Regions from separate parts of the Paenibacillus sp. MER TA 81-3 genome, predicted to be linked through region 1. Evidence: riboswitches for the same ligand, from Rfam matches in the RefSeq annotation. Region 1 holds a riboswitch; each other region holds the start of a gene.
What was found. A riboswitch is a leader RNA that binds a small molecule or an ion and turns the genes downstream of it on or off. The one in region 1 is predicted to bind cyclic di-GMP.
Positions count from the first base shown of each region.

Region 2: another riboswitch for cyclic di-GMP. It lies ahead of M3650_RS20420 (VWA domain-containing protein); the one in region 1 lies ahead of M3650_RS23460 (4'-phosphopantetheinyl transferase family protein).
Region 3: another riboswitch for cyclic di-GMP. It lies ahead of M3650_RS10755 (CAP domain-containing protein); the one in region 1 lies ahead of M3650_RS23460 (4'-phosphopantetheinyl transferase family protein).
Region 4: another riboswitch for cyclic di-GMP. It lies ahead of ggt (gamma-glutamyltransferase); the one in region 1 lies ahead of M3650_RS23460 (4'-phosphopantetheinyl transferase family protein).

Region 1 is NZ_JAMAWB010000019.1:97,681-103,038, forward strand. It holds gene M3650_RS23455 (non-ribosomal peptide synthetase) at 1-2,773, opposite strand, end outside; gene M3650_RS23460 (4'-phosphopantetheinyl transferase family protein) at 2,798-3,508, opposite strand; cyclic di-GMP riboswitch class I at 3,596-3,685, opposite strand; gene M3650_RS23465 (helix-turn-helix domain-containing protein) at 3,795-4,307, shown strand; gene M3650_RS23470 (transposase) at 5,260-5,358, opposite strand, start outside.
Region 2 is NZ_JAMAWB010000015.1:330-5,687, reverse strand. It holds gene M3650_RS20440 (sugar phosphate isomerase/epimerase family protein) at 401-796, shown strand; partial or broken gene M3650_RS20435 (Gfo/Idh/MocA family oxidoreductase) at 821-1,087, shown strand; gene M3650_RS32715 (Gfo/Idh/MocA family oxidoreductase) at 1,083-1,265, shown strand; gene M3650_RS20430 (MFS transporter) at 1,438-2,016, shown strand; gene M3650_RS32710 (hypothetical protein) at 1,988-2,053, shown strand; gene M3650_RS20425 (GGDEF domain-containing protein) at 2,141-2,728, opposite strand; cyclic di-GMP riboswitch class I at 3,248-3,336, shown strand; partial or broken gene M3650_RS20420 (VWA domain-containing protein) at 3,485-5,358, shown strand, end outside.
Region 3 is NZ_JAMAWB010000006.1:258,298-263,655, reverse strand. It holds gene M3650_RS10760 (SdrD B-like domain-containing protein) at 1-2,238, shown strand, start outside; cyclic di-GMP riboswitch class I at 2,346-2,437, shown strand; gene M3650_RS10755 (CAP domain-containing protein) at 2,719-3,807, shown strand; gene M3650_RS10750 (class D sortase) at 3,922-4,590, opposite strand; gene M3650_RS10745 (MBL fold metallo-hydrolase) at 4,717-5,358, opposite strand, start outside.
Region 4 is NZ_JAMAWB010000038.1:26,015-31,372, forward strand. It holds gene M3650_RS30675 (arylsulfatase regulator) at 84-536, opposite strand; gene M3650_RS30680 (helix-turn-helix domain-containing protein) at 626-1,033, shown strand; gene M3650_RS30685 (helix-turn-helix domain-containing protein) at 1,343-1,705, shown strand; gene M3650_RS30690 (hypothetical protein) at 2,207-2,365, shown strand; cyclic di-GMP riboswitch class I at 3,005-3,097, shown strand; gene ggt (gamma-glutamyltransferase) at 3,197-4,912, shown strand; gene M3650_RS30700 (methyl-accepting chemotaxis protein) at 5,016-5,358, shown strand, end outside.

The DNA of each region.
Region 1 (5,358 bases):
CCCCGAGCTTGGCCAATGCCGCCCGGAACAGAGGCGCCTCGTCCAGTTGGAATGGCTGGACAAATTCGTCGGCCAGTTCCGCTGCGGTGCGGCCTTCCGCTTCGATGAGCGGCATCCGGAAGCCGGTGTGAGCATGCACCTTCTGGATAACTTCATCCTGCTCCCAATGGAACGAGGTCCTGAACGCTTCGTGGCGTTCCACTAGCCGATTTAGCGCCTGTTCGAGCCGTCCGGCGTCTAGCTTTCCCTTCACCTGGTACACGAGCGGTATGTGATAGGCCATGCCGACTCCGCCCCGCTGCTGCAGCGCGAACATACGCGTCTGCGCCGGAGCGAGACGATAATGCGGCTTCGCTTCCGCTGGCTCAATCGCCTCGAACCGTCCTGCTTCGCCCTCATCGATCAGCGCGGCCAGCTTGCCGATGAACGGATTCGCGAACAGCTCCTTGAAGGACAGCGTGACACGGAATGCGGCCGCAATCTTCGCCTGCAGCTGAGCCATCTTCAACGAGTGCCCTCCCAGTTCGAAGAAATGGTCCTTCGTTCCGATTGGCGCAATGCCGAGCAGTTCCTCCCACATGTACGCGAGCTTGATTTCCGTCTCGCTGACAGGCGCCGTATAGCCGGCGGCAGCCCGCTCCCGCTTCTCTGGCTGCGGCAGCTTCGCCCGGTCGATCTTGCCGTTAATCGTAAGCGGCATCCGGTCCAGGAACATGAAATAGGCAGGCACCATATATTCCGGCAGATGCTGTGACAGATACTCCCGGATTTCGGCCGCCGTCATACCGCCTTCCGCCACGATATAGGCGCAAAGCGCCTTCTGACCCGGAGTCTCTTCGAAGTCGATGACAATCGCTTCCGTCACTTGCTCGTGAGCATGAATTTGCGCTTCAATCTCACCGAGCTCCATCCGATAGCCGCGAATCTTCACTTGGTGATCCTTGCGGCCTACGAATTCAATACTGCCGTTCGTCAGCATCCGCACAAGGTCACCCGTCTTATAAATCCGTTCCCCTTGCACGAATGGGCTATCGATGAACTTCTCCTGGGTCAGCTCCTCCTGATTCAAATAGCCGCGCGCAACGCCCTCGCCGCCGACCCACAGCTCGCCTACCGCCCCTATTGGCTGCAGCTTGCCGTACTCATTCACGACATAGGCAGTCGAGTTCGTAATCGGTGTACCGATGGGTATCGTCCCATCCACCTCGTGCTTTAGCTCGAAAGAGGTGGAAAAGGTCGTATTCTCGGTCGGACCGTAAATATTGGATATCGCGATTGGCGCACACTCTTTCGCCGCGCGGTAGAAATGCTTCGGCGACATCAGTTCTCCACCGACTAGCAGTTGGCGGAGCGGAGCGAATATGCGCGGGTTGCGGTCCACCAATTGAATGAACAGCGCCGTCGTCAGGAACATAATCGTCACGTCGTGACGGATAATGGCTTGTTCCAACTGCTCTGCATCCAATATCGTCGTTTTATCAACCAACACCAGTCCCAATCCGTTCAAGAGCGAGCCCCAGATTTCAAAGGTCGATGCATCGAACACCAGCGATCCCGTCTGCAAAATGCGATCGTCTTGGCCGAACTTCACATAGTTCGTATGTTTGACCAGCCGGATGACATTACGGTGCGTTACCATCACACCTTTCGGCCGGCCCGTCGAGCCTGATGTGTAAATGATATAGATAAGATCCTCCGGCTGATTGACAGGGGACAGATTATCCTCCAGTTCAGTGGCAAGATCCGGGTCGTCGATGATGACGCGTTCGATTGCACCGGGTAAATAATCGGCCGCTAACCGGCTCGTCAGTACCAATCGAGTGCCGCTGTCCTCCAATACGTATTGAATGCGGTCCTGCGGGTGATCGGGATCTAGAGGGACATAAGTTCCTCCTGCTTTTAAAATCGCTAGTATCCCTATGACCATTTCCGCGGTTCGCTCTGCCATAATACCGACGGTTTGCTCGCGGGTCACCCCCTGCTTCCGCAGACGGCGGGCTAATTGATTCGCCTTTTTGTTCAATTCCCGGTATGTGAGCTCCCGCTCGTCTTCCACAACAGCAACTCGGTCTGGAGCTTGAAGCACCTGCTGTTCGAACAGTGCCTGTACCGTGAAAGTCTTCGGATATTCCACTTGAGTCCGGTTCATATCATGAATCAACTGTCGCTTATCTTGTTCCGTCAGCATTTCCAACTCGCCGATTGTTTTCTGCGGATGCCGTGCCGCCTCTTGAAGGAGCTGCAGGAAGTAGACCGCCAACCGTTCTATCGTCGTTTGCTGGAAGTGATTTTGTTCATAATAAATCGTAAATATCGGTGATGTCACACCATCTGCGCCAGCATATTGAAATCTGCCGTGCAGCCCGCTTACGTCTTGGTCCTTCGGAAGCTCGGGACAGATTCCGGCGCCGCACCAGCAATAAGTCGCAACGCCACTGTCCTCTAATGCTGCTGAGCAAGTCACGCTCACTGTGTCAGCGCAGGACGACAGACTGTCATGAATGCTCACGATGCCAGCTATCGTTACGTCGCTCTGGCTAACTATGGTATGAGCGCCTTTGCCGTTCTCCGATCCCACAACATGAAGGGCCACTTGTTCCGAGTTGTAAAACCGAGAAAGCAGTGCAGCCCAAGCCCCGCAAATAACGGATTCCAGCTTGACGGAATGCTCGCTCGAACGCTCGGTCAAGAGGCGTACCGTATCCGCCGGCAGCTCAAAAGAATGTGCGTCGTGTCCGACCAACTTTTCCACTGTCAATTGAATTGAAGCCAATCTATGTCCACTCCTTTATCTCGTTCAACGATAAATCATAAATCGATGAGTCAATTGTTCCACTGTTATGTATTCTACTTGCTCGGCGAACTCTGCATGCTGTGCACAAACCGCCATACTATAGCCTGCTTCAACCCCGGAGTATTGTTTTACATAGTAATCGTCAACACTCCATACAGGATCGCTATGCGGTACAGCAGCGGTTTCTGTCACGATTTCGAGCAAGCTCGGAAGCATGCCGAACCCCGTTCCGATCGCCTTGAGACAGCTCTCTTTCGCCGTCCAAATGGTGAAGAACCGTTCCTGGCGCGCGCGATCACCGTCTGTACATGTGAGCATATCCCACTCGCGCGGCGCGCATATAAGACGAGCCACATCCATATCCCACTCTCTCATTCGTTCGATATCAATTCCGATTGGCGCGTTATCAACCGCAGCCACGACGATATTTCCTGAATGGGAGACGTTGAAATAAACGGGATTCCCTTTAAGATAGGGCTTGCCGTATTCATTGGTGCGAAAAAAAAGCTCATCGTTTCGCTGTCCCAATTTTCGACAAAGCAGACTGCGGACCAGAATATCCGCGACGACCAAGCGCTGCCGCTCCTTATGCTTACGGAGCCTGTCCAGTCTTTTGTATTTTTCAGGAGTAATATGCGGGATTAGTCTGTCAATCAGCCGGTTCATCTTATCGTGAGGAGAACCACCCTCCAATTTCAACATGACAATATTCATAATCCGATTCATCCTCTAAACGCAAAAAAAAGACTATTGTCCCCAATAGCCTCGTCACCAAATAAATGTTGATGTACCGCAACATAGAATGGCAACCCGGCCGCCATAATCCGCTTGCTGGATGTTAGGCCCGAGGCTTTGCGTCCTTACCTTTCGATAAGTTTGCCTTTATCAAGTTATATATTTCGGTTTTCATACGTATTTGTTTACACATCCACCCACTGGAAATGAATACCTTTGTTCATGAAGACCTATACTAAAATAAAATCTCAAGTGAGTGAGTATGATGAAAAAACTATCTATCTCCAACAATCATGGCTGGGACGAGCCAACACTAGAACAACTGGCTTCCAGCTTAGACGATGTTCAACTCGCCAATCGAGTGCGGGCCATCCAACTCATCATGTCCGGTGCTTTCGCCAAAGACGTAGCCGTGCAGTTGGGCATCCATCGCCAATCCGTATCCGTTTATGTCAAACTGTTCAACGAAGGTGGCATGGAGCATTTACTTGCCCGCAGCCTCGCTCCAGGCAAACCAAGGTTGCTGTCCCAGGAGCAGGAACGAGAATTGATTCGTCGTATCGTCTCCACTCCTTCGCCTTTTGCTCAAGGGGCTTCTCATTGGAGCATGCGCGATATTCATGCCTTGCTGCAGTCAGAATTTCATCTTGAAATGTCACGCACTGGCATTCGCGACATGCTGCGTCGATTAGGTCTAAAGTATACAAAACATGGTTATAAACTTGAGAAACAGATAGAACATCCAACTCAAGACCCATATAATACATCGGAACGTTAAGATGAAAACTTAAACGCCTACCTTCATTTTACTTTCGATTTTTCGACAATGCAAATCAACTTATGTCAAAAAATGATGAATTTTCGGTTATTTTAAGTTTTTTTGTGCGATACAATGCGCTTTGGAGCAGAACAATTATCCAGTTCCATGTTGTTTTCATGAGCGATAGCGATAATGTGATAAAAATGTGAACACTAACGTTTCCGCCCTTTTCCAGAACAGAAACAAGACCGCCTCTCTGAAGCAGACGGTCTTATTTTCCTATCCTACCATTTACCTATTCCATTTGGTGCTGCTGCACCCTAGACCTGAACACTACGTTCCACGGTATACAGTCTACGGAATGCGGGTCTACGGTCTACGGAATGCAGTCTACGGTCTATAATGCGGGCCTACAGACTACGCTTGAAACGCTGTAATCCTTCAGGTATTACGTTCATAGTAGGATCCTTTCTTTTAGCACTTAGCTCCACTCTCCCCTTAGTTCAGAAACTACATTAAGTTGATACATGGCGATACCAGCGCTTGTGCTTGATTATAGCAGCACCTTTTCATTTTCCGAAAAGTAAAAACTTGAGAGCTACAACATAAGATGAATATTTCAGAAAAAGATTTTCAACATAAAGAACGCCGAAGGAGTAACGAGCGGAACCGTGAAAAAGTCACAACTAAAACCGTCAAACAGTCACAAGAGGAACTGTGCTAGAAATACTGCCAGGACGCTCAATCATCGACAACCGGAACGGTGCTAGTAATACTGCCAAGACGCTCAATCATCGACAACTGGGACGGTACTAGAAATACTGCCAAGACGCTCAATCATCGACAACTGGGACAGTGCTAGAAATACTGCCAGAACTCTCAAACAGCCGCAGTTGAAACGGAATAAACTAATGAGGTGTAACACGTTTCGCAATAACGACTCGTTCAAGGTGCGACGCAATCAAATATGTCATGCTGCTATTTGTATGCCTGAAACTAAGGGCTCCTCAAATCGGGTGCAAGAAGCAGCTGAGGAAGGGGAAAGCACAGCCACGCATAAGTACAATAG
Region 2 (5,358 bases), on a different contig from region 1:
CTTGCGATTACGGCGACTTTTCATTTTGTTCATAATTGGTGCTGCAAGACCCCCACTTCGCAATATTGTAACAATTAAACCGCCTTCATGTGACTTTTTTCACTAAAAAAGACCCGAGTTTTAGGGTATATGCGTTCGTATCTGGAGGAACACAGATGGGGCCTTAGTTTGACCACTTACCGCACGTTATGAACCGTTTGTTGATAACTCCGTTTTTTTCCAAACAATCATAGGCACCCCGTTTCTGGCCCCAATTCAGTTCGTTCTCCCAAAAAGCATTGACGAGTAAAAAAGTGTAATAGCCGGTGAGTTGTTTAAGAAAAACGGACTTCAGCTGTATTACCATAATCATTTTGAAGAGTTCCAGAAATTTGACAATCAATATGTACTAGACATCATCTTGGAAAATACGGCTGAAGATCTCGTAAAAGTTGAATTTGATACGTATTGGGCATTGAGAGGCGGAGTCGATCCTATTGAATATTTGCAGAAGCTGGTGGACCGCTGCGACCTTCTTCATCAGAAAGACTTGCCTGCTGATGTGAAGCCGATGAATTTATTTGAAGTAATCGGTTACGATGCCAATATTGATATGGAATTGATGGTCAAGCTGCACAAAATAGATTATTTCACGGAGGCCGGGCAGGGCATCATGGACATTCCCGTGATTGTGGAAGCGTTTAAAAGTAAACCGGAAGCCAGATACCTGTTTATTGAGCAAGATTGGACGAAAAAGAACCAGCTAGAAAGTGTCGAGATCAGCTATAAATATATCTCTAAGCTATTCCAATCTTAAAGCTGTAAGAAACGGGAGACGAGAATGAGCACATTAAAAATAGGGATTATAGGCTGCGGTGGAATCGCCCATGCAAAGCATTTTCCAGACTTGGCCAAATTGACAGATCTTGCAGAAATGATAGCATTTTGCGACATCATTGAAGAACGTGCCGAAATTGCTGCCAAGCAATATGGTGTTCCAGGGGCGAAGACATATACGGATTATAAACAATTGACACAAGATGTCACCATTGACGTGATTCACGTGTTAACACCGAACAGCTCTCATTCAACCATTACAGTCGATGCTCCCATACTACGGCTCCCAAGAGGTAACCGAGGCGGACCGTGAAGCCAGACAATGGCTCGAGGCTATTATTGAAGATAAAGAACCACTGGTAAAGCCTGAAGAGGCCTATGTCGTGACGACGATTCTGGAGGCTATTTATGAATCTGCCAGAACAGGCAAAGAAGTGATACTGAATTAATAAAATGATCTCGTCCTCTACTTGTATAAGTAGAGGGCGGGATATTCTATCATGCAGAGGCAGCGCAATCCTATCCCTATAATCATAAATGTGAGGGGTTACATCTTATATGGAATCCGGTTTTAAGAAGGCCATGCAATTACGGTAGGGATTAATGAAGGAGGTTCACCTCATGGGAAACCAGGTTTCATGGAAAGAACGAATTAGTTACGGCCTCGGGGATACGGCTTCCAACCTCGTCTTTCAGATGATTACGATGTACTTGATGTTCGTCTATACAGATGTGTACGGATTGAATGTGGCAGCAATCGGCACATTGTTCTTAGTGGCGCGGATAATCGATGCCTTCGATAGTCCGATCATCGGGGTGCTGATCGACCGCACCAACACGAAGTGGGGTAAATCGAGGCCTTATTTTCTCTGGCTCGCGGTACCGTTTGCCATCGTTGCGGTGCTGACGTTCATGACACCGGACTTCGGCGACACGGGCAAACTTGTATACGCTCACATTACTTACATTACACTCGGTATTTTGTATGCGGCAATTAATCTGCCGTTGACATCGCTCTTGCCGAGCATGACGAGCAACTCGCAGGAACGTACGGTCGTCAACTCGGTCCGGATGATATTCGGTCAACTGGGCGGCTTGGTAGTGGTTGGCATTGCGTTAATGTCGATGCTGTCGTATAGGCAATGTCGGTATTGGATTTACAGCAGGCCTCTTGTTCACGATGCTGGCAGATACGGTTGACTACGGTGAATGGAAGTCCGGCGTCAGAGCCCAATGATTGGCGAACTGGAAGCGAAGCGTCAAGGCGGCGCAACCGCGATTCAAGCTTAATGAGCCTATTGGGGTTGTGTGGCTTGATGAGAGATTACCTTTTTGCAGATTGAAGCTGAATGAGTGTTTGGGTTATACGTTCTGTTGTGTGGCGTGATTGCTTTTTGTGATGGTACATTCTGCAGTCTGCTATCGAGATGAGATCATACAGATGCTCTCCCTCATCCGGGTATACGGCATGACCGAATGAGCAAGATACCTGTACGGTTTTGTCGTCAATACAGCCATGAATAGTGCGCTGAAGGTGATTCTGCAGCAGCTTCATACCTGATTCATCTGTGCAGGGGATGATTAACAAAAATTCGTCCCCTCCCCATCTAGCAACGTAGCCGCTTCTGCGAACGACGGAGCTAAGTGTTCTGGCTACCTGCCGTAATATGCGATCTCCGATATTGTGACCGAGCCGATCATTAATTGACTTGAAGTTATCAACATCGATTAGAAAGATATATAATTTTTCTAGTCGTTTGTCTGCTGTATTTTGCAGTCCCGGGAACGCATCCATGATATATCTGCGGTTATAAATATCTGTGAGTGCATCCTTCTCGGAGTCATGGACCGCCATATCATAACGTTTTCCTAATCGCCATCCCAAAAAAGCAAAAAGAATAATGGTGGACATGTAAAGTTCTTCACCGTAATCGTCGAAGAAGTAATTATAATTATAAAAACAGAATGACGTTGCCACTATAATCAATACTAGTATGATTCTTCCTTTATATTTCACCATGTCATAACATTCTCCCCATAAATTGAATGATATTTCTCCACGAAAATAACAAGCTATCCGCATCTAAGAGAAGCAGCAGGGCGGAACACGTTTATCAGCCTTTATACTAATCAACCGGAAGAATAAAGAAAATCATCCACCGGTGGAGATGAGGGGTGGATTTATTCCGTAACTGCTTGACGTATCTGGTTCGATAGTATTACGATAGCGACATCTGATTGAGGTGCTCTTTATAGTTCTATTACGAGGAGTGATGCCCGTTTTGGAGCGAGGGATTGAGGTTAGAGTGGGCATGAAAAATTTTTCATAACCCCATTGACAAAAAGGTACTCGTGAAATATATTGAGCTTGTTAGTTCTTAAATACTAGGTTTAGAGGCTTATTTTCGATTCATAGTTAGTTGCTGTTTACAATATAATACGGCACACTAATCGAAAGATTAGGTCGCAAAGCTTTGGAGTCTAATAGTCGCTCTGACTAATGATCGTCCGGCTGCATTTAACAATTATGTTAATGTAGCCGGGCTTTTTTATTTATGTGGAGTTCTCAACTCAACGGAATTTCCGTTCCGTAGAGCTATATAAATAAGAATGAGGAGGCAAGTAGAAAAGGCAAAGGAGGATTTAAATGAAAAAATGAGGTGGATACATGAAACGTAGATTAAGATTGGCCGTTACATGGTTGTGCATGTTGTCGGTATTTTTCGGGTTTATGCCCAATACCCTTCCAAGCGCAGCGGCAGCCGCGAACTCGGGGGATCTGATTTGGCCTAATCCAGGGGCGGTCAAGCTGACCAAGAGCGCTGAGCCCACCGGGACCAAGGGCGAATGGGAGATTACGCTGACAGCTGAGGGGAAAAACCTCAAATCTGGCGGTTCCGATGTCGTTCTCGTCATTGACAAGTCCGGGAGCATGAACGATAAACAGCGGATGACCAAAGCCAGAGATGCAGCGAATAAGTTTGTTGACAACTTGCTTGTCAAGGATTCTAGGACACGAATAGCCGTCGTTACTTTCAATAAGTCATATCAAGAAGTTTCCGGTTTTAAAGGGACCGACCAAAAGGATGCCTTAAAACAAGCGATTCAAGGTATTAAAGCAGACGGCGGGACGAATATACAAGCAGGCCTTCTCCGTGCCCGCACGTTGTTGGAGAGCAGCACTGCTCAGAACAAGGTCGTTGTGCTGTTAAGTGATGGCGAACCTACATACAGTTACAAGGCTTCTACTGCAGCCAATCATACATGGCCTGGCGGGAAATACAATTTTATCCTTTCGAATTTCAACTACAACAACGTTATTGGATCAGGCTCAAGTTATGGATTAGGGCGGTACGAGTATGGACTCGATTACGACTGGTGGAATGGATACAAGTGGAACATCAGAGATAATGGCATTGGTACAATTTCTGAAGCCAGGCACGTTATTGATTCCGGCGTTAACATCTATTCCATAGGTCTTGATGTCGGCAGTAACAGTAATGCCACCTATGTCCTGACCAACAGTCAGAATAAGGGCTACTACTCTTCCAACAGTTCGGAGCTTGAGAAAATCTTTGCCGAACTGGCAAGCAAAATTGCCTTTGCGGCCGAGAACGCCCAAGTTACCGATCCAATGGGTGACATGTTCAACCTGAAGATGAAGGGCAGCTCTCTGAGCGAAGAGGATTACAAGGCTTCACAAGGCACGGTGACGTGGAATTCGGCTACGGAGACATTTACGTGGAATGTCGGCAAAATCGTAGAAGGCACCCCGGCGACACTGACCTACAAAGTGTTGATGGATCTGTCGAAGAATCCGGATCCGAGCAAATTGTATCCGACGAATGGCAAGACGACGATGAACTATACGGACGCGAATAGCCAACCCACAGCGAAGGACTTCGAAGTGCCGGAAGTAAGCTTCGGTAAAGGATCCATCCTCGTTAAAGGCTATAAGGTCAATGCCGAGGGAACTCCGGTCAATGCGGATGGAGAAGTCGTCGAGAGGCCAGATTTGGCGGAAGAACTGTACAGCGATTATTTCAAGGTTAACGGGGACAAAGCGCTTGATATAGGTCAGTCGTATTCTGTACCTGCGCCATCGGCTGATAACTATCATTTGAAGGTCGGTACGAATCCTACAAACGTTGATTTGACGCTGAGCAAGCCTTCACAAATCATTTGGTTCGGATTTACAGATGCTCCGAGCAAGTTGACCCTTGTGCATCAAGCCGGAGATAAAGTGTTCGAAAGAAGTGCAGTGGATAAAGCACCGGGGGAATCCGTAGACGTTGGCAGCAAGACTTTCTCTGGGTATCATTTCACGGATGTCGTGGTCAGTGAAGGAAGCGGCTTGAACGTAAGCGATGGTCGTGTAACTGGCGTGATGCCTGGCAAGAATGTAACCATTACATTCAACTATGCCGCCAGTGAGCAAAGCGTAACCGTAAAGTACTATAAAGAAGGAACAACCGAAGAGGTACATCCTTCGAAGAGCTTATCAGGCAAAACGGGCGACACAGTTGAGCTGGTTGCGGAGAC
Region 3 (5,358 bases), on a different contig from region 1:
ACCAATCTTGAAGCGGTGAAGTATGTGCAAGGCGATCTGGACAACGGACAATGGTCCAAATATCCGGCTATAGGAACCGTCTCATCCGGTGGCAAAATCAACTACAAGCTGGAAGTAAAAAACTCCGGTACTGTTGACGTAAAAAAGGTAACGATCGTTGATGTTCTTCCGCGTAAAGGCGATATCGGCGTAATTGACAGATCACCGCGTGACAGCAAGTGGAGCCCTATTTTAACAGAGGCGATTAAGTACGAGAATGTGGACGTCTACTACAGTACAAGTAACAATGTATCCATGACGACGGGCTCGTGGAGCACCGAACCGCCGCAAGATCTGACGACGGTAAAAGCTCTGAAATTCGTGTTTGCGCAGCAAACTGCTTTAAAACCTGGGGAAACGAAAGTGCTGGAATGGACGATGCGGTCGCCTGTTGGGGCACCGGTCGGAGATGAGGAGATCGCATGGAATTCTTTCGGCTTTACGGCTTCACGGACCGACACAAATACCGACCTGTTGCCAGCCGAACCGCTCAAGGTAGGAATTAAAATCAAGAATAGTCCGAAGGCTGAGATCGGCAATTATGTTTGGTTTGACAAAGACGGCACCGGAATTCAGACGAATGATTCCCATTTAGGCGTCAACGGCGTCAAAGTAGAATTATATGACGCCGTCAGTAAGGAACTTCTGGAAGCCACGTTGACAGGTGACGATCATAAAGGGAACCCAGGCTACTATCTGTTTACAGGACTAGATAAAGGTAAATATTTCGTTAAATTCCATCTTCCAGAAGAGTATACGGGGTTCACTAAACAAGGTGCAGGCGATGACAGGAACCTTGATTCCGACGCCAAGCCAGAAGGCACGACGGACATCATTGAGCTCAATAGAGGCGATAAACGCCATGACATCGATGCCGGATTAGTAAAGAGAAAACTCCCGCCTAACCCTGAACCGAAAAAGGGAGCAATCGGAAAATATGTCTGGTTTGATACGAACGGCAATGGAATTCAGGACGATGGGGATACTGGCATCAACGGTGTTACCGTGGAGTTGTACAACAATGAAGGCAACAAGAAGCTCACTTCCACAGTGACCCGCTCCGTATACTACAGTACAGTCACGAATTCGGTGTATGATCCTACAGTAACGGGTTCTGTGTATGATCCGACTGTGACAGACTATGTATACAGACCAGGATATTATCTCTTCGACAATTTGGATGCAGGCGATTATAAGGTCAAATTCATTGCACCGGACAGTTATACCTTCACTTTGAAAGGCGAAGGCAAAGATCGGGTACGCGATTCCAATGCTGATGCCAACGGTTGGACAGATGTCATAGCTCTTGCACAAGGTGAGCATAACATGACAATCGATGCGGGACTGGTTCGCGACCCGGTAGACCCTGTAGATCCGGTAGATCCAGTTGAACCTAATAAAGGTTCCATCGGTAATTACGTCTGGTTCGATACGAACCGCAATGGGATTCAGGACGACGAGGATACTGGCATGAACGGCATTACCATACAACTGTACGATACTAACGGCACATGGTTAAGATCAACGGTGACAGAAACGGTATATAAAGACACAGTTACCGGCGCAGTGTACGAATCAGGCAAACCTGGATACTATCTCTTCGATAACTTGGATGCAGGCGTGTATAAACTTAGATTCATTGCACCGGGCGGTTACAACTTCACTGTGAAAGGCGCGGGCAACGATAGAGCGCTTGATTCCGACGCTTATATGGACGGGTGGACTGATGTCGTCACTCTCGCCCAAGGTGAGCATAACATGACAATCGATGCGGGACTCGTTCGCAAACCGTCGGAACCAGGCCCAGATCCCGATCCTGATCGGTCAGGCGGGTCAGATAGTTCAGGCAATTCCGGAGGAGGTTCATCTTCAACGAATCCAACGACGGAGCCTGATAGACCGTCTGAGCCATCTAATCCGGATTCAGAACGAGATGAACCTTCCGATGTCAATTATCCAGGAGACAACACTGAAGGAGAACAAGATGAAAATAACGATGACGCTAATGATACCGAGATAGATGGCGATACCGACTCCAAGCCAATAACGGATGAACAGCCAAAATCCAAACCAAAAAATATGGATACGCTGCCTCAAACAGGCGAAGAATCCCCTGTTACACCTGTCATCGGTGTCATCTTATGCACGTTAGCTCTCGTCGCATGGTTAGCACGAAAAAAATTGTTCGCGCAAAGCTAACCAAATAGCCGTCAAGGAAAGATGCCTCACGGCTTGTAACTGCCCAAAATAGTATGTACAACCTTTTCTGATTCATATATAGTGTAAATAGTTACATTGATATTCGAAATGGATAACGGCAAACTCTAGCGAAAGCAGAGGACGCAAAGCCACGGGTCTAATGCATGTGTATACATGCGATGACAGCCGGGTTGCCCTAATTGCGACATTTGTCGTCGCGCTTATTTGAGCGCCGCCGTTAGGGCGGCGCTTTTTGTCGTCGCCCTAACATACCGTTATTCATCTCATTCAAGCATAAATCTTAAAAGTGCGTGTTCAAAAAGGCCGGTTGTCAGCACCGAGAAGGTTGCAGGAACTCGAAGCGTATGCTTCCGAAGCGAGTTTTGCTCCGCAAAATTTGTAAGGAGCAGCGCAGTGTAGGCGAGACTACATGAGCAGCGGACTTTTTGAACAACCTCTAAAAGAATGGGAGATGGTATTATGTCGAAACGTGTTGTTTCAATATTAGGCACTAATAACGCTGTGGTATACAGACGACAGCATTATACACAACGAGGAAAGTGGTATGTACCCTTATTCGTCACCATTATGATTGCGGCCTTGTTCTGTTCCTCTCAATCAGCACATGCAGCCAATGAACATCCCGCGACTGCATCAAGCGGCTCATCTGACCATTATACCCAGATGATTGTGAAGTCAAGTTCGAAGAACCAAACTGATTTCATTGTGCAAGGCGTATCCATCGGCATGAGCGAACAAGCTTTGATTGATGTGTTAGGAGAACCAGCCCGCAAAGATGTAAGCGAATACGGCTTTGAATGGTTTATCTACAATCACAATTATAAGCGGTACTTGCAAGTCGGCGTAAATAACAGCAAAGTAGTAGCTCTCTACACGAACGCCCAAGATTGGACATCCGCGAGCGGCATTCAATTTGGTTCGACGAAATCAGAGGTGGAAGCTGCACTCGGCCCCGCACTCACCAAGATAAAAAAAGGGAACACCAATTATAATTACAAAGACAACGGCGGCAAGCTGAGCATTCATCGAGTTGGCGACCTGTATGCAACCGTATTTTACGATTTGAACCAGCAGGGCACGGTTACGGCGATTCAGCTTATCGCTGCGGAAACGGAATTAGCGTTTAAAGGATACTACGGTACGCCTAGTGAACGCTTGCGTGAAAGCTTTGAACGGGAAGTGTTCGATCTGACCAATGCTATCCGCGTGCGCTACGGCAAGGAACCATACGAGTGGAACGATGTTATTGCGGATACAGCACGCAAACATAGCACAGATATGAAGAGCAGAAATTTTTTCAACCATAACGACCCTGACGGAAAAACACCTTTCGATCGGATCAAAAAGGACGGCATCACTTACAAAGTGGCTGGAGAAAACATTGCAGCCGGCCAGACAAGTGCCATCTTTGTCCACGAGGACTGGATGAACTCTAGCAAGCACCGCAAAAATATAATGGGGGAATATGAACAACTGGGCGTCGGGATATCCTTCGGGGGCAAATCAAATGTATTCTACACGCAAAACTTTTATACTCCAAATCTTTGACGCCACGCTCCGGACAAGCATGTTACGGACAAGCACGCACAGCCGCCGCATGAATAAGATGTGGCGGCTTTCATTGCAGCTTTCCGCCCAACTTTAAGTGCGTAATCAAAAGGGTCACTTTTCAGCACCGAGAAGGGCCTTAATAATGAGCCGATGTGTCGGATTATCCATCGGTTCGCAAGTAATCAGCGTCAATTGCTTGTCATCCTTGTTCTGATCAAGCACGGACAAGTCTTCCGGTTCGACTATAAACTTCTTATTCACCTTGTATACATAAGTGTTGTTCGTCGTTTCGATCTTAATTTCATCGCCGGCTTCGAGTTCGTCAAGCCGATTGAAGTGCCGTCCGAATGTTTGGCTGCGGTGACTCGCTAGAACGAAGTTCCCCGTTGTGCCCGGCGTGCGATTCGGCACTACGACCCCACTTCCATGCTTCAACGACTGTGCTGTGGCTCCCGCAAGCATCGGCTCCCGCAAATCGATTTTCTCAATCGAGATGGCGCCGTATAAAGGTATGCCGTCTATCATCACTTCAGGATCTGGATCCGATTCTGCAGTTCGTACATCAGATGTAGGGAGGGATGCTTTAGAGAGTAGAGGCTGTGCCAAGTTATCCGCGTAAGAGCTTTCCTTCGGAATAGCGTCCCATTCGGTCAGCAAATGCAACTCTCGCTGTTGTTCCACATACTGCACCCACTTGGGATAAAAGATTAATATTAAACCGACAAGCAGCAACGTGAGTGCAGCTACGTTCCATATTTTCATTTTGACGCGTGTGTTCATGGCAAGGATTGCACTCCTTTTCCCCATTAAAGTGCGTGATCACAAGTGGACTTTTTGAACAAACTCTTAAAGTATGATCTTATTATGTTTACGCAATTGGCGCTATTCTGATTCGGATGCAACACGCTATCTGTCGGATGTTGTTGTCCATTGCCATGTATGCAGCGGTTGCAGCTTCTGCGCCAGCCCCCGACGCTCCAACTCCAGCAGATGAGCGAGCATCTCCCCCATAGCGAACCGGAACTGATGCACCGTCAATCGCTCCAACGAGCCGAACCAAGTGCAGCACAGTTCATAGGCTGTGCGGGGCTCTGTCAAGGAAGCGGCGATCCCGGCGAGACGCTCTTCGTGATGGCGCAGCAGTTCCTCGATGCGAGAGGAATAGTGACTGAACGGATGGCGATGACCCGGCAGCGCCAGATTGACTTTCAGTTGCAACAGCCGCTTAAGTCCCGTCATGTAAGAATAAAGCGGCTCTGGATCGCTTCCTGGCATAAAGCTTACATTCGGAGAAATTTGCGGCAGCACATGATCCCCGGCGACCAGAATACCGCTTGCTTTGTCATAGAAGCTCATATGCCCGGGAGCGTGGCCGTGAGTCTCAATCGTGTTCCAACTACGGCCGCCAAAGGCAACTTTTTGATCGTCTCGAATAAAGCTGACTTGCGGAAGCGGAGACACAAGCGGAATGAAGCTGTCCATATGTTCGCCTATGGCCTGCACGACCTCATCAGGCGCGCCGTGCTCTTCAAATAACAGCTGCATGGC
Region 4 (5,358 bases), on a different contig from region 1:
TATAATTGATGCACAGCATAGCAGAACAAATGAAATAGACCGCACACCTTAGGAAAGGGCGGGTCTATATCTTGGTGCGTCGGTTAGTCGTCATTTTGTTCATCTGGAGGCTTAGGTTCTTTCAGGAAATGCACATAATCCGCACCCGTTTGCAGGAAAAAGGAGTACGCATCGAGCGGGTGCTCGTCCGATGCGAATGAAATGCATATGCGATAATTGCTCTTTGTCTTGAATTCGTTGTACGTAAAGGCAATCAGCCTTAGCGGAGCCGTGTGTGTGATGGTCGATTCTTGGAGGTCGTGAAACACGGTGGGATACTTCTTTTTTAATATGCTGATTCGATGATATGACAGCTGTTGAAGATAACTGCTCTTGTCTTGGTCCATAATTTCGAATCCGTAGTTGAAGTCCCCTTTATGAAGCACAACGATTTGTTCATTCCCAAGCATGTACATCGCCTTAAATTGGTACCATAGGTGTTCATCCCGTTCATTACACAACACGACGTCCTGAACGTTGTGGATTCTAGGTATCACACGATCACCTCGAAGACATATATTACTTCTATAACGTCATAATAACATTTATATATACTAAAAACAACAATAGCATTCATAATGGTGTTTTGATCGCCATAGCTTTCTTATATGCTAAGGATGAGGTGAACGGAATGGCGGACTTGAAAATATTTTTAGGAGATCGGATTCGACAGCTGCGCAAGCTGAAAGGATATACCCAAGCGGATCTCGGGGACAAATGCGGAATGAAAGCATCATACATCGGAGGTGCCGAGCGCGGCAGCATTAATATTTCACTGGATTCGCTAGAGCGGATAATTCGGGCGCTTGACGTAAACATTGAGGAATTCTTCCAGTTCGATACAGCCAACGTAAACGCCGAACGCCTCGGTATCGCCGGCACACTTGAGCTGCATGTGAAGCTGCTTAAGGGCAGGGAGCCAGACGACGTGAAGCTTGTCCATCGCATTGCCAAAGATATGTTAGAGACGTTTGACCGCAGAATGAATACATAATTGAAGGGGCCTGCAAAGCCTCTTTTTTTTGGATTGGCGTGCCCAGAAGCACGCATCTTCTTGCCGGTGAGAGTCCAGTCGCGGGAGGGCCAAGTTCAGCGCTCGGTGATAAGGCTTCCGTGTCGCGACCTTATGTGTACTCTCCCATACAGCCAGGAAGGATACCATCGAGGGTATGAATACCTCGAAGACATATATTACTTCTATATTGACATAATAACATTTATATATAATAAAAACAATAATGGCATTCATAATGGTATTTTGATCGCGATAGCTTTCTTATATGCTTAGGATGAGGTGAACGGAATGGCGGACTTGAAAATATTTTTAGGAGATCGGATTCGACAGCTGCGCAAGTTCAAAGGATATACCCAAGCGGAGCTCGGAGACAAATGTGAAATGAAGGCTTCGTACATCGGAGGTGCCGAGCGCGGCAGCATTAATATTTCGTTGAATTCACTAGAGCGGATGATTCGGGCGCTTGACGTAAGTATTGAGGATTTCTTCGCGTTCGATACAGCCAACGTAGACGCCGAACGTCTCGGTATCGCCGGTACACTTGAGCTGCATGTGAAGCTGCTTAAGGGCAGGGAACCGGACGACGTGAAGCTTGTCCATCGCATTGCCACAGATATGCTCGCGACATTTGACCGCAGAATGAATACATAAAATGGAGTAAGGGGCCCGCAAGGCCTCTTTTTTGTATCGTCTCACTTTCCCCTTCATTCAGATGACAGCTTTTCTTCCTTTTTAATCATGACTGTGATGTTCTGCGGCTTCTATTGTATCTGCTGAGTTTCCAGCGACCAGGTCCAGAAAATGGCCTGCAACTGTACTGGATCCACTGTATGTGCGGCACTCGGTGATAGGCTTATATGCCCTGTCCGTATGTGCACCCTCCCATACAATCAGGAGGGATAACATCGATGCTCATATGTAGATTAATGCTTCTTGCTTTTGTGCGTTTTGAGCTGCTGTGCTTCTGTCTGTTGGATTTCGTCCAATAGATTGATGAGGTTGTGTGGAGAAAGGAAACTTCCATTGGATACTGTACAGTCAAATGACCTAATATTCGGCTGCTTCACCGGACTAGGACTGATTTCATTGGAGGTTTTCCAGTGGATTGCACCATTTCCGCTTAACATGTGAATTTCCATTGGATGTTTTCCAATGGCAGTGCTGCTTCAATACGCTTGGTCACCGATAAGCAGCGCTCGGCTGCTACACTGCCCAAAGCTTGGCAACGCGCGCGGTCCCGAAGCGCTCGTTGTGGCAGCTGGAGCGAGTCTGAACCCCTATGGTTCCGTTGCACTCGTGAAATGCACGTGATTCGACGTATTGCAGATATGTTGTGCACGACTGAGTGTATTGCAAGGAATTAGTGTTGTTGTGCACGACTTGGACATATTGATTTATTGTGCTCAATTGGACTTTGGGGCTCTTGCAAAAGGCTTGAGGCAGTACTGTGAAGCGGTACTCGGTGAGAAGGCTTATGAGCCCTGTCCTTACCCTGCCCTTATGTGCACTCTCCCATATAATCAGGAGTGATAACGTCGAGGAAAAGGTACACGTAATATCATACACAAATGACATGACACAGGAGGGATATGTTACGGAAAAGACAGACGGTCATATCTTGCGCGAACGGCATGACGTAAGCCAATGAGGAGAGTGAGCCGACCGCATAAAAGGAGCCGCTTCCTCCTGATGGAAGGGGAGAATGAAGCAAAGGAGCGGTTGAAGCGAATCACTGTCGTCTGATGCCACTGCACGAACGGAACATTTCGTTACTGATCACAACTCGTGATATATGACAATCTTGGAAATGTGAGGCATGCAATATACATAATTTCACTGCAATAACCGATAAATGATAGTGAAGGAGCGGCCGCTTCTGAGTGATAGGTTTCGAAGAAGAAGATAATTTTCAATTATGTATATGAATATATGAAAAAATAAGCATGTAATAACAGAAAAAGGCACACCGTTCGAGAGAATGTGCCGCAAAGCTACAGGGGCTAATGTCTTCCTTCCGGCAGACGATGCCAGCCTGTTGCCTGCCATCCTGATTCTTATGATGAAGAAGGTGACAATGGGGGCGCCTTTTTTTATTTTCTTGATTCTACAATATGCACACGATGGAAGGAGAATGACGTAATCATGCGGTTTACTTTTAAAAAGTGGTCTATGTTGCTAATGTCTTGTCTGCTTTTTGTGACTTCCTTCTCAGCAGCCGGTGCAGCCAACCGTCCGACGACGATGGCTCAGAACGGAATGGTAACTACGCCTCACTATTTGGCATCCGCGGCGGCTCTGCAAGCGCTTGAGGATGGGGGCAACGCCGTGGAAGCCGCCATTGCGGCCGCATCCACGCTCGCCGTCGTCTACCCGCACTATACGAGCATTGGCGGAGACAGCTTCTGGCTGATCTACAACGCCAAGACGAAAGAAGTCAAGGCGCTGAACGCGAGCGGGCGATCGGGAGAGAACGTCACCATCGATTTTTATAAAAATAAAGGGTATGACAAAATCCCATCGCGCGGATATCTTGCGGCCAACACTGTGCCGGGGGCGGTATCTGGCTGGGGAGAAGCTTATGAATATGCTAAAAAATCGATGGACCGCCATTTGCCATGGGACAAAGTGCTGGAACGGGCCATTGGATATGCGGAAAATGGCTACCCGGTAACGCCGAATCAGGAGTACTGGACGAAGCTGAATCTAGATACAAGCGACAAGGAATTGAAAAACCTGCAGCGCTTCGAAAGCTTCCGTGACACCTTCCTGAAGCCGAACGGGGAAGCTTATAAACCAGGTGAAGTCATGGTGCAGAAGGACTTGGCCAAGACATTGCAGACAATTGCGAACAAAGGGGCAGACGCCTTCTATAAAGGTGAAATCGCCGATAAAATCGTCAAGGACATTCAGGAAAATGGCGGAGTGCTGACGAAGAAGGATTTTGCCGAGCACAAAGCGGATTGGGTGAAGCCGATTTCTGTCGATTACCGCGGATATACAGCGTACAACGTTCCGCCGAACTCGCAGGGCATGGCGTCATTGTCTATCCTCAACATTTTGAACAACTTTGATGTGAAGAGTATGGGGGAAGGCACGGCCGATTATTACCATGTTATCGTGGAGGCTACCAAGCAGGCATTTGCCGATCGAGACAAGTGGCTGACTGACCCTGATTTCGTTGATATTCCGCTTGACCAGCTGTTGTCTAAGCAGCATGGCCAAGACATGGCTGCCCGCATTGATATGAAGAAAGCGGCAGAATCCGTCAAGCCGCTCGATCCAAAAGGGGATACGGTATGGCTTGGCTTCGTGGATAAGGACGGCAACGCCGTATCTTTGATTCAGAGCCATTACTTTGACTACGGTGCAGGCGTCGTCGCTAAGGACACCGGCGTTATTTTGCAAAATCGGGGCAGCTTCTTCTCCTTGGACCCGAACCATATTAACAAGCTGGAACCGAAAAAGCGCACGTTCCATACGTTGAATCCGGCGATGCTCTTAAAAGGAAATAAGCCATATGTGCTGTACGGCACGCAGGGCGGCGAAGGGCAACCGCAGACACAGACGGCGCTTATTACGCGAATTGTCGACTTCGGATTTACAGTGCAGGATGCGATCGAAGCGCCGAGATGGCTGCATGGACGCAACTGGGGATCCTCGTCGAACGATCTGAAGATGGAAGGACGCGTTCCGCAGGCGGTACGGGATGAACTCGTGAAGCGCGGCCATCCGGTGCAGCCGATTGCCGAATACACGGATACGGTTGGCCAATCAGGTGTCATCCTGATTAATCCGGACACCAACGTCAAATTCGGCGGTGCCGATCCGCGGGGCGAAGGAGCGGCGCTAGGCTATTAATTAAATGGATGTGTGAGACGGAAGACTGCCGGGCAGGTACCGGCAGTCTGCTGCCGTCGCAACGCAATGACGGCGCTAGAGGTAGGAAATGGAGATGAAACCGATGGGAAAGTTGGAACCGTTTCTCAACAAAGCGATGGCTAGAAACGGGTTGTTATCACGGTTTACCGGGAAGCTGGGAAATAAGCTGGCGGCGTGGTTTCTCATCGTCGCATTAATTCCGCTGCTGCTTACATCCCTGTATTTATATCAGTTCAGTTCGAAGCAGTTGGTAGACAAACAAACAGAATCATACGTGAAATTAGTTACAAGTACGTCGCTTATTATGAATCAATGGTTAACGGAGCGCATGTCGCAAATGGACATTTTGTCCCTCACTACAGACATTCGTTCAACTGACCAAGCGGCGAAGGCTGAGTTTATCCAACAATTTACGAAGAGTGCGA